Regions from separate parts of the Bacillus sp. N5-665 genome, predicted to be linked through region 2. Evidence: riboswitches for the same ligand, from Rfam matches in the RefSeq annotation. Region 2 holds a riboswitch; the other holds the start of a gene.

Region 1 (6,047 bases), 940 kb from region 2:
TTTGCATATTCTTTCGGTGAGCTTCCGAAAATATCTTCTACACTTTTCCCATCACTCTCACCCTCAATTAAATAGAGTTCCGCATCTTCTATAAAATTTTCAATATCGCTTTCTTTCACACTCTTTGCCGCTAAAAATAATCTCATTTCTAATAAAAAATTTCGTGCTTCACTTGATAACATTATTTTTTTCTCCCCTTCCCTTCAAGTAGACGCTCTACACTACTTTGCATCGCTTCCCAGCGATCCATAAATTCATTAAGTGCTTCCTCACCTTTTTCTGTTAATGTATAATATTTCCGCTTTGGACCAGATGGAGATTCCTTCATTACACTTGTTATTAATCCTTCCTTTTGCATTCGTATTAATAACGGATAAATACTTCCCTCACTCGCCATAGTAAAGCCATACTTCGCTAGCTTTTCACTCATTTCATAACCGTATATTTCACCTTCAGAAATAATAGCAAGTAAGCATCCTTCTAAAATCCCTTTCAGCATTTGACTTGTCGACATAATTCAAATCCTTCCACTATCTTGTTTTACAAGATAGATAAGTGTAAGTATCTTGCTTTACAAAATAGTATAGCAGAGACTATTTTGCAAAACAAGATAGCTAACGATATTTTTCCAAATCTTTGCAGGATTTTTATAAACCACTCTCTAAATAGAGCAATATGAGAATTTTATTATGAAGGGATGTTTTTCATCATGGTCACAAATCGAGTTGTTTTTTTAACAGGCGCTGCAAGTGGCATTGGTTATGAAATGGGAAACGCTTTTGCAAAAGAAGGTGCAAAAGTTGTGATTACCGATCGTCTTGAAGAACGTGCAAAAGAAGCTGCTGAACAATTACAAAAAGAAGGCTATCAAGCTATCGGTTTAAAATGTGATGTTACATCTGAAGAAGAAATTACCGCTGCAATTTCTCAAACCGTTACGCATTTCGGTTCATTACATATATTAATTAACAACGCAGGAATGCAGCACGTTTCACCAATTGAAGATTTTCCAACTGAAAAGTTCGAACTACTTATTAAAATTATGCAAATCGCTCCTTTTATCGCAATTAAGCATGCCTTCCCAATCATGAAAAAACAAAAGTATGGCCGAATTATTAATGTAGCCTCCATTAATGGCCTCGTTGGATTTGCAGGAAAATCCGCCTACAATAGCGCGAAGCATGGCGTAATCGGATTAACAAAAGTTGCAGCTTTAGAAGGCGCTACTCACGGAATTACCGTTAATGCGCTTTGTCCTGGTTATGTCGATACCCCACTTGTACGTAATCAACTACAAGATTTAGCTACTACACGAAATGTACCACTTGAAAATGTTTTAGAAGATGTTATTTATCCACTTGTACCACAAAAACGCTTATTGCAAGTACAAGAAATCTCTGATTATGCTATGTTTTTAGCGAGTGAAAAAGCAAGAGGTATAACTGGACAAGCCGTTGTTATCGATGGTGGTTATACTGCTCAATAAAGTGAAGGCTTTTACTTCCCATTAATGCGAGGTAAAAAATAAAGTTTGCTCACGAAGAGCAAACTTTATTTTACTTTCTATCGCGAGGACCTTCCTACTTTAGTAATTGTTTAGGGAGTTTCTCGATTGCAACAATTACCCCATCTAATTTACTTTCAATACGATGGAGTAAATATAATGTTACAACAATCGGAAACCCTACATTACCTATCATCCTGATCCACTCTTCCATCTTTCTCTCCCCCTTTCATTATATAAATAAGAGTACGAAATACATTTAGGCATAAAAAAACAAGCTATTATGTATTAGCTTGTCTTTCAAATAATGATGCAATTTCCCGTTTATAATCTCCATGTATGATGCCTTTTTCAGTAATAATACCTGTAATTAATTCATTCGGTGTTACGTCAAATGCAGGATTATAAACATCAGTTCCAATTGGCGCCACTTGTTTTTCAAAAATTTTCGTAACTTCGGTTTCATCTCTTTCTTCAATAACAATTTCTGTACCTATTTGTTTCGTAATATCAAACGTAGATAACGGAGCTGCAACGTAAAATGGAATATCGAAATACTTTGCTAATATAGCTAAATTCATTGTTCCGATTTTATTTGCTGTATCTCCATTTGCGACAATTCGGTCCGCTCCTACAATAATTGCGTTTATTTCTTTCGTTTGAATAGCATGCGCTGCCGTATTATCTGTAATAAGTGTTACATCAATATTTGCCTGTTTTAATTCCCATGTCGTTAAACGCCCGCCTTGTAAAACCGGTCTCGTTTCACACGCATACGCATGTAAACGTACACCTTTTTCTTTCCCAATATAAAACGGTGCTAATGCAGTACCATATCTAGCAGTTGCAATACTTCCAGCGTTACAAATTGTTAAAATGTTATCACCGTCTTTAAAGCATGTTAATGCATGTTCTCCAATACTCCGGCATACCGCTTCATCTTCTTGCTGAATGAGAAGTGCTTCTTCTTCTAATATTTTTTGTGCTTCTTTTATTTTAGTAATTTCTCGAATGGATTCTCTCATACGATCGATTGCCCAAAATAAATTGACTGCTGTCGGGCGTGACGTTCCTAAATAATTACAATCTCTATTAAACTTCTTTTGAAATTCTTCCATATGTACAGTATTATATTTTTTTGATGCAAGCGCCAAACCAAATGCAGCTACAATTCCAATTGCAGGTGCTCCTCGTACTTCTAGCATGACAATACTTTTCCATACCTCTTCAATCGTCGTTAATGTTTTGTATTCTGTACTATGCGGCAACTTTGTTTGATTTAATACTGCAATGGCATCACCTTTCCAACTGACAGACCTCGGAACAGTAACAATTGTACTCATGCTTTTACCCCTCCAGAAACTGTCTGTTGAAATAACGTTCGGAACAGTTGAATGTCAGCGCTCTTAGATTCATATTTTATTAGTTCTTTACCTAAGGATAGCGCTTGTTTTTTAGCTTGGATTCTCGTTTCTTTATTTGCTATTTCATCTAAATCAGCTACATGTGCTAAACCAATTGTTCTACGTATAAGCTCACATCCAGCAAATCCAACGGCATCCGTAAAAATATTTTGCAAAATAATTGGCAACCATTGTTTCTCTTTCGTATATGCTTCTACGCCTTCTCCAATCCATAATTTCGTAAAAGCTTCTACAAAATAACTCCATGTTTTCTCAATATGGAAAAATAGCACACTTCTTTTTTCCTCTTCACGGGATAGTGCATTTAATAATAAATTTGCAATAAATTGACCAAGGTCAAATCCAAATGGACCGTATGTTGCAAATTCTGGATCAATTACTTTCGTTTCAGCAGGTGATGAAAAAATACTACCAGTATGTAAATCACCATGAATAAGCGCTTCTTTTCTTGTTAAGAACTTATATTTATATTGCGCGACTTTTAATTTTAAATTTTTGTCATTCCACAGTTCATCCACCGCTAGTTGTAACTCTGGTTCATAATCATTCGTATCATAATGACTAAACGGATCTGTAAACACTAAATCTTCCGTAATTTTACTAAGATCTGGATTAACAAATTCACTATCTAACACTCTTTTCTCTTCTGATTGTAAACCGAAATCTGAAGTATAAAACAAAACATGTGCTAGAAAGCGACCAATATGTTGGGATAAAAGTGGGTACTCCTCTCCATCTATTAATCCTTTTCTTGTAATTGTTAGCCTTGATAAGTCTTCTATGACCGTTACTGCTAACTCTTCATCATGACTGTACACTACCGGCACATATTCCGGCACATACTTCGCAAAAATTTGTAATGCTTTACTTTCAATCGTCGCTCTTTTTATAGACAGTGGCCAGCTCTCACCAACTACTTTCGCATATGGCAGTGCTTGTTTTATTATAATAGACTTCTCTCCATCATCTAATTTGAACACGTAATTTAAATTTCCATCTCCAATTTCATGACAAACTACATTTGCTTTCTTTTCAAAATAACCGTGTTCTTTCGCATATTGTATAGCTGTTGTTTCAGTTAATGAATAATATCCCATCGTCTTCTCCCCCTTTTTTAAATTCAGAGGTTTTTCTGACGTAGAAAAACCTCTTTCCACAAAGAAAGAGGTTTGAAGTTTATCTTCTCCCCTCTTATCTGCCAGAAAGGTTTACTTTCTGCTGGAATTAGCACCGTGCCTTTTGGCGTAAATAAACGCCCCATTTCACAATGGTATTACGGTCGGTTGCTGGGCTTCATCGGGCCAAATCCCTCCACCTGCTCTTGATAAGAGTTGTATAATTTTTTGAATTTTTAACTTTATGTTGAAGACTATACCAAGAATAAAAATCACTTGTCAATATTTTATTTGTATAATTCTGGACGACGATCTGCAAAAACTGGAATTCCTTTGCGTACTTCTTTAATTTTCTCAAAATGAAGCTCTCCAAATAAAATTGATTCTTCTTCATTCGCTTCTACAACAACTTCGCCCCAAGGATCGACAATTAAAGAATGACCGGCAAACTCATTATTCGGATCCTTTCCTGCCCTATTACATGCAACAACATAACACTGATTTTCAACTGCTCTTGCTTGCAATAGCAAACGCCAATGAGCTAAACGAACCAATGGCCATTCTGCTACAACAAATAAAACTTTTGCACCTTTAGCAGTATGAACACGCATCCACTCCGGAAAACGAATGTCATAACAAATTGTACCGGCGCACTCTACATCATCTAGCTTAAATTCACCTGTACTATTTCCAGCGATTAAATATTTATGTTCATCCATAAGCTGAAATAAATGTACTTTACTATATTCATTGACTAGTTCTCCTTCCTTGTTTACCACATACATTGTATTTGTAACACCTTGCTCTGTTTGCTTCGCTATAGACCCACCGACAATATGTACACCATATTGCTTCGACCATTCTTTCAGCTTTTCTTTCGTTTGCAATCCATCCCTATCTGCAATTTCAGTAAGCCTCGTTAAATCATATCCCGTTGTCCATAGTTCTGGTAAGACAATAACGTCTGGTCTTTCCTTCATCGCTTCGCTTATTTTATTTTTAGCATTCTCAATATTTTTTTCTACATCTCCAAAGACAATGTCCATTTGAATACATGCGACTTTCATTTTGTCAGCCCCATTCATAATTTTTTCTTTACAAAATACTGGAAAGATTATATCATTTGTCACTAGAATTGTAACAACTTTCAAAAGAGGTGGAAAGTATGAAATTATTTCAACCTTCTGAGATAGTAACATCATTGCCAACACAATTTTTCGCTTCACTTGTTGCAAAAGTTAACAAAGTCGTAGCAGCTGGTCACGATGTTATTAATCTTGGTCAAGGTAATCCAGATCAACCAACACCGCAGCATATCGTAAAAGCTTTACAAGATGCTGCTGAAAAGACCATTCATCATAAATATCCGCCATTTCGCGGACACGAAAGTTTAAAAGAAGCCGTGGCAACATTCTATCAACGCGAATATGATGTAGTAGTAAATCCAAAAACAGAAGTTGCTATTTTGTTTGGTGGAAAAGCTGGATTAGTAGAATTACCACTTTGTTTTACAAACCCTGGTGATACTATTCTCGTTCCAGATCCAGGCTATCCAGATTATTTATCAGGAGTTGCTTTAGCAAAAGCACAATTTGAAACAATGCCGCTTATTGCAGAAAATAATTTTTTACCAGATTATACAAAAATTGATGCCACTACCGCTGAGCGTGCAAAGTTAATGTTTTTAAACTATCCAAATAATCCTACCGGTGCTACTGCATCAAAAGATTTCTTTGATGAAACCATTCATTTTGCTAATAAACATAATATATTAGTCATTCATGATTTTGCTTACGGTGCTATTGGATTCGATGGTCAAAAACCTGTTAGTTTCTTGCAAGCAGACGGTGGTAAAGATACAGGTATTGAAATTTACACTCTATCGAAAACTTTCAATATGGCTGGATGGCGCATCGCTTTTGCTGTAGGGAATGAAAGTGTGATTGAGACAATTAACTTATTACAAGATCATATGTATGTTAGTATTTTTGGTGCAGTTCAAGA
Region 2 (6,047 bases):
TTTGTCTTTGTTTTGGCATATAATCAATTATGTTGTTTCCCACGCATTAATATGAGCCAAGATGAAAGAAATAGGGAAATACCCTAATTTTTTTATTTCTATAATAAAATAAGATTATTAAGTCGAATGTGACAATAATAATTAGAAGTAATAAGTGTATAAGTGCATCAGCTTTACCGTGTAATAAAGAATTTATAAAGAAATCCCATTCTGTTTCATAGGGAGGCTCTGCCCAATTTCGTTGCAGTCCTAACACAATTCCATTTATGAAAAAGATAATACTTAATAGAATTCTTCCAACAAATAAGGCAGCTACTTTTAAATTCCAATGCTTTATCTTGATTACGTAAAGGATTGGAAAGAGTATAAGTATCCAAAAAACGATAATAAAAACTGTATTCATCAGTTTCTACTCCTTATGTTGATAATAAAGTTATTATCCCGCTAATTGTAGGCTGACTAAAGTCTCACTTTATCTCTCCGTTTCAAAAAACTCAATCCATTCTCCATCAGGACCAGCGAAGAATATGTAACGTGTTCCATCTGGTAATGTTTCAATTTCTTCTCCTAATAGAAAGGTTACGCCGTGTTTCTGTATTCTTTCAATTTCATCTTCTAATGAATCTACTTTAAAACAAATATGATGTACTTTTCCTTCTGCCGGAAGAGAAGAGTTATAACCTTCAATAAGTTCGAGTATCGTTTCCTTCGATTCTTCCACACCTAAAAAAGCGAGTTTTAAGTCTGGATTCGGGTGACCCATACGTTTAATGAGTTGTAAGCCAACTACTTCTTCATAAAATGAAATAGATGTTTCTAAGTTTGCGACCATAAGACCGACGTGTTCAATTCTTCTAACTGGCATGTAAATCCCTTCTTTCTGAAAATTATATACAATATGTTATTGAAAATTAAGAAAATAAGCAAGATAAAAACCTTACAAATTTTAGCTTGTTATATGGTATAGTGAGAAAGTATGTTTGGGGAGAAGGAAGGAGATTATACGATGAATACACCTACTCAAACTCCTTCATTATCGGCAACGATGAAAGAGTGGCATTATGCATTAGCGTATGAAATTAAACATTGGAAAACGATAGGTGGTAGTAAAATTTCTATTATGAACGGTCGTTTTTTATATACAGATTATGAAAGTACAGTATACGTATTTCAGCTTATTTCGGAAGTAAGCTTACCTGAAGGTTCACCAATTCGAATTGAGTTTGATGGTGAGGAAGCGACAGGAGAAGTATTATCTGTACATGGATTAGAAATAGAACTGAAATTAAATGATTATATACAAGGTGAAATACGAGAAGCTGTTTTATACAGTGAACCGTGGCAATTGTTAGAGCAACTACAAGAGCGATTAAAAGAGGCACATAAAGATAAGTTAAAACGTAATCGTATAAAGCGTCTTGTTGATGGGACGAGCAGTCCGAAACATATTGAGAAGATGAAAAATCCGAAAAATGAATTGGCGTATCGTTCGTTTTACAATCCGACAACGTACGTGTGGGGACCACCTGGAACAGGGAAGTCTTACAATTTATCACGTATTATTTCGGCTCATTATCAAAAAGGAAAATCGGTACTTGTATTAGCTCATAGTAATGCGGCAGTAGACGTATTAATGAGCGAAGTAACGAAGCAAATTGAGAAGAAAAAGAAATGGACACCTGGCGAAATTGTTCGTTACGGTTATAGTCAACATGAACATATACGAAATCATGAAACATTACTTACGTCGAAGCTAGTTGAAACGACGAACGGATCATGGGGGGAAGAAAGACTCTATTTAGAAGAAACACGACAAGATCTTCGTGAAAAGATTTTATCATATAAAGCGACTTCTGCTGATAAGAAGCGTATACAAGAGATTGAAAGTGATCTTCGAAAGCAAAAAGCGAAAATTAAAGAAGTAGAAAAAGAATACATTGAAAATGCGAAAGTAATCGGCGCAACTTTATCGAAATGTGCCATTGATTCACTTATTTATGAGCGTACATTTGATTTAGTTGTCGTAGATGAAGTGAGTATGGCATATGTTCCGCAAATTGCATTAGCTGCTTCACTTGGAAAACGTATTGTCGTTTGTGGAGACTTTTTACAGTTACCTCCAATTGCGATGGCGAACCATGAACTCGTTCGAAAATGGCTTGGGGAAGATATGTTTTACCATGCTGGGATTGTTGATTCTGTCAATAAATCAGAAGCACATCCGAACCTATTTATGCTGCAGGAACAAAGACGTATGCATGCGGATATATCGAAGTTTACAAATTCGTTTATTTATAAAAATAGAGTATATGATCATCCGTCTGTTTCAGACCGTAAAGAACTTGCGCAGCTACAACCGTTCGCAAATGAGGCAAGTGTTTTATTTGATACGAGTTTAATGGGAGCCTTTTCGTTAAAAGACGCTGCTTCTGGTTCTCGATTTAACATTATGTCTGGTTTAGTAGCGATGCAAATGATGTTAATCGGACTGTTAGATGGTGTTCAATCGATCGGTGTTGTTACACCTTACAGGGCACAATCCCGCTTTTTATCAACGTGTATTAGAGAAATGTTGCAGAGAACGAAATATCAAAACATACCAGTTTTAGCGGCAACAGTTCATAAATTCCAAGGTTCTGAAAGAGATATGATGATATTTGATACAGTGGATAGTTATCCGCAAGAACGTCCTGGCGTGTTATTCTTTGATCACAAAAACCATCGCCTCGTCAATGTAGCCGTAACGAGAGCGAGAGGGAAGTTCATTCAATTATCAGATTGCCATTATATGCGTAAAAACCTTTCGAGAAAACAAGCGTTATCACAATTAACAGCTCATATAGAACGGCACGGAGATGTGTATGATCGCACGACATCAAGACAATTGTGGGAACGAAAAATTTCGAAACGTTTACGCTGGTTTATGGAAATGAATCTTGAAGAGCCGAAAGGGTTATTGAAAGATATTTTAGCCGCAAAACGAAAAATTATTATTTCGCTTCCAAGTACAAAGCAAGTGGATAAACGAGTATGGCAAGCGTTAATGCGCACAAATGCGCAAATAACAGTGTATAGTGATGGACCAGTTCCGTTAAAAAATGTAAAGTTACAAAGACAAAATAAAGCATTCCCGTTTATCGTAATCGATGATGAAATCTTTTGGGCAGGAGCACCGCTCACATCTCAAATGATGTTTGAAGGTAGTATGGAATTTCCGTACGTATGTGCAAGATTACAAGCACCGGAAACAATTGGTGTGTTAAAAGGATTTTTAGATATTCGGTAAATTCGGATAGGAATTCCTTGACTTTTAATCGGAATGAACTTAGAATGAATGTAATTTAATATAATCTTATGAAAATTCTTATCACGAGAGGTTGAGGGACTGGCCCTATGACACCTCGGCAGCGGATTCTTTATGAATACTGTGCCAATTCCAGCAAGGTAACTTGAAAGATAAGAAAGAAGCTCATTTTGACTGTATATACAGAAGCCTCTTTCTATCTTTTAGAAAGAGGCTTTTTTACGTGAAAATATAAGGGGGAAGAAAAATGGGAGCGACTGGAGTAACGTCACAAAGAAAAACAATTGAAGAGAGTATTGAAAGAAATAAGGAAAAGTACATAGAAACAAGTCACGATATTCATGCGAATCCGGAGATTGGTAACCAAGAGTTTTATGCATCAAGAACGTTGAGTTTATTATTAGGAAGCGCAGGATTTCAGTTACAACACAATATAGCTGGACATGAAACAGGTTTTATCGCGCGAAAAAGTTCAGGAAAACAAGGGCCAGTTATCGCATTTTTAGCTGAGTATGACGCTTTACCAGGACTCGGTCATGCATGTGGTCACAATTTAATTGGCACAATTAGTGTTGCGGCTGCGATTGCATTATCAGAAACGCTTGAAGAAATTGGCGGGGAAGTTGTCGTGTTTGGTACTCCAGCTGAAGAAGGAGGACCAAATGGTAGTGCGAAAGCGAGTTATGTAAAAGCGGGGTTATTTAAAGATATTGATGCGGCACTTATGATTCATCCGAGCGGAAAAACAGCGCCAACGAGCCCTTCACTAGCAGTCGATCCACTTGATTTTCATTTTTACGGAAAAACAGCTCATGCCGCAGCTTCACCGGAAGAAGGAATTAACGCATTAGATGCGATTATTCAGCTGTATAACAGCATTAATGCACTTCGCCAGCAACTTCCGTCAGATGTGAAAATTCATGGCGTTATTACAGAAGGCGGAAAAGCACCTAACATTATTCCTGACTACGCCGCAGCAAGGTTCTTCATCCGCGCAGCAACGCGAAAAAGATGTGCAGAAGTAACAGAAAAAGTAAAAAATATCGCACAAGGAGCAGCATTAGCAACAGGTACGAAAGTGAAAATTCATCAATTCCAAAATGAAATCGATGAACTACTCGTAACAAAAACATTTAATGACGTCGTAGCCGAAGAATTAGAATTACAAGGTGAAGACGTAAATCGGAAAGAAAGATTTGGCATCGGCTCAACAGACGCAGGAAACGTAAGCCAAGTCGTACCGACCATTCATCCGTACATTAAAATCGGTCCAGACGATTTAATTGCGCATACGAATGAATTTAGAGAAGCAGCACGTTCAGAATTAGGAGATAAAGCATTAATTACATCCGCAAAAGCACTAGCAAATACAGCGTATCGATTAATTACAGTAGAAGGGTTGTTAGAGAAGGTGAAGGAGGAGTTTAGAGAGGCGCAGAGAAATCAGGGATAGGTGAGAAGGAGACGTATCTCTGGATTTTCTAGTAGGAAATTGAATGAAAAAAGAACCAGCCTATGGCTGGTTCTTTTTATATTATATAAAAATTTTTCCACATACACTCGGTATCTTTATCTTAGTACCCTCTTATCAGAACGACAATTTCTCCTCAAACTCACTCTTTAAAACAATTAAAGGAGACGATAATCCAAATTGCATTAAGGAGTCTAAAAATGTAGCGAGAGAATCCATCGAATCGCTCATGACCTTCATCATATAATTAAACTCCCCGCTAATTCGATATAAATCAGTTACTTCGGGAGCGGCATTACAAAATTGGATGAAATCAGAGCATTGACTCGTTTTAAACATGATGAATGCTTGAATGTTCTTATTAATTTTAGAAGGCTCAAATTTCGTTCGGTATGCAGCTATAACGCCTTGATCTTCAAGTTTGTTAATGCGTTCTTTTACAGCAGGCTGCGTCATGGATATAATACGTCCTATTTCTGAAACAGAAATTCTCGCATTTTCATATAACAAGTTCATAATTTTATGATCGATTTCATCTAGTTTTACTGTGTTTTGCATTGTGTAGCCTCCTTTCTTTATTTTCTAAAGTGAATCGTAAATTATTACTATAATATCATAAGTGAAGGAACTAAATTACCTATAAATCTATATTTAAAATTATTAGTATTTGCTTAAAAATATAAGTATAGGATTTATCCCGCATTAACGGGCAGTAAAACTCCCGCCTCAAAATTCAGCTGGAGCAAAGTGGTTAGGTGAGAGATTAACTGCCCGTAAAAGCCCGATTGGTGAGGGCTGATAATCAGTGGGGGATGAAGAAAACCCCCACTGATTAAAGTTTCACTTTATTAAACGGAAATTTAGAAAGGGTGGAAAAAATGAAGAATCTTGATGGGAAAGTAGCGTTAGTAACAGGGGCGAGTCGCGGTATTGGTCGTGCGATTGCGATGAGATTGGCAAACGACGGTGCATTAGTTGCAATTCACTATGGCCGAAATAAAGCAGCTGCAGATGAAACAATTAGTGAGATTGAATCTAATGGAGGAAAGGCATTCTTAATTGAAGCGGATTTCAATTCAATTGATGGTATCAAAAAGATAGTAGAACAATTGAAGAATGAATTACAAATAAGAGTTGGTACATCAGAGATTGATATTTTAGTAAACAATGCAGGGATAGGTACACAAGGAACAATTGAAAATACGACAGAAGAAGTTTTTGATGAAATTATGTCTGTAAATATTAAAGCACCGTTCTTCTTAATTCAGCAAA

Evidence for each region. Region 2 has a riboswitch for S-adenosylmethionine ahead of MNO09_RS14490 (M20 family metallopeptidase). Riboswitches for the same ligand answer to the same signal wherever they lie in the genome.
Region 1: it holds a riboswitch for S-adenosylmethionine, as region 2 does, so the genes downstream of both, mtnK (S-methyl-5-thioribose kinase) here and MNO09_RS14490 (M20 family metallopeptidase) in region 2, are expected to answer to the same signal.

What each region holds. Positions count from the first base shown of each region.
Region 1 covers NZ_CP093325.1:1,371,370-1,377,416, reverse strand. Annotated here, with positions in the region: gene MNO09_RS09660 (DUF1129 domain-containing protein) at 1-182, opposite strand, end outside; gene MNO09_RS09655 (PadR family transcriptional regulator) at 182-514, opposite strand; gene MNO09_RS09650 (3-hydroxybutyrate dehydrogenase) at 710-1,486, shown strand; gene MNO09_RS09645 (YvrJ family protein) at 1,581-1,718, opposite strand; gene mtnA (S-methyl-5-thioribose-1-phosphate isomerase) at 1,786-2,847, opposite strand; gene mtnK (S-methyl-5-thioribose kinase) at 2,844-4,025, opposite strand; SAM riboswitch class I at 4,117-4,259, opposite strand; gene MNO09_RS09630 (carbon-nitrogen family hydrolase) at 4,331-5,194, opposite strand; gene MNO09_RS09625 (pyridoxal phosphate-dependent aminotransferase) at 5,209-6,047, shown strand, end outside.
Region 2 covers NZ_CP093325.1:2,307,908-2,313,954, forward strand. Annotated here, with positions in the region: gene MNO09_RS14475 (hypothetical protein) at 47-403, opposite strand; gene MNO09_RS14480 (VOC family protein) at 473-865, opposite strand; gene MNO09_RS14485 (AAA domain-containing protein) at 977-3,286, shown strand; SAM riboswitch class I at 3,362-3,463, shown strand; gene MNO09_RS14490 (M20 family metallopeptidase) at 3,552-4,757, shown strand; gene MNO09_RS14495 (Lrp/AsnC family transcriptional regulator) at 4,893-5,333, opposite strand; gene MNO09_RS14500 (SDR family oxidoreductase) at 5,654-6,047, shown strand, end outside.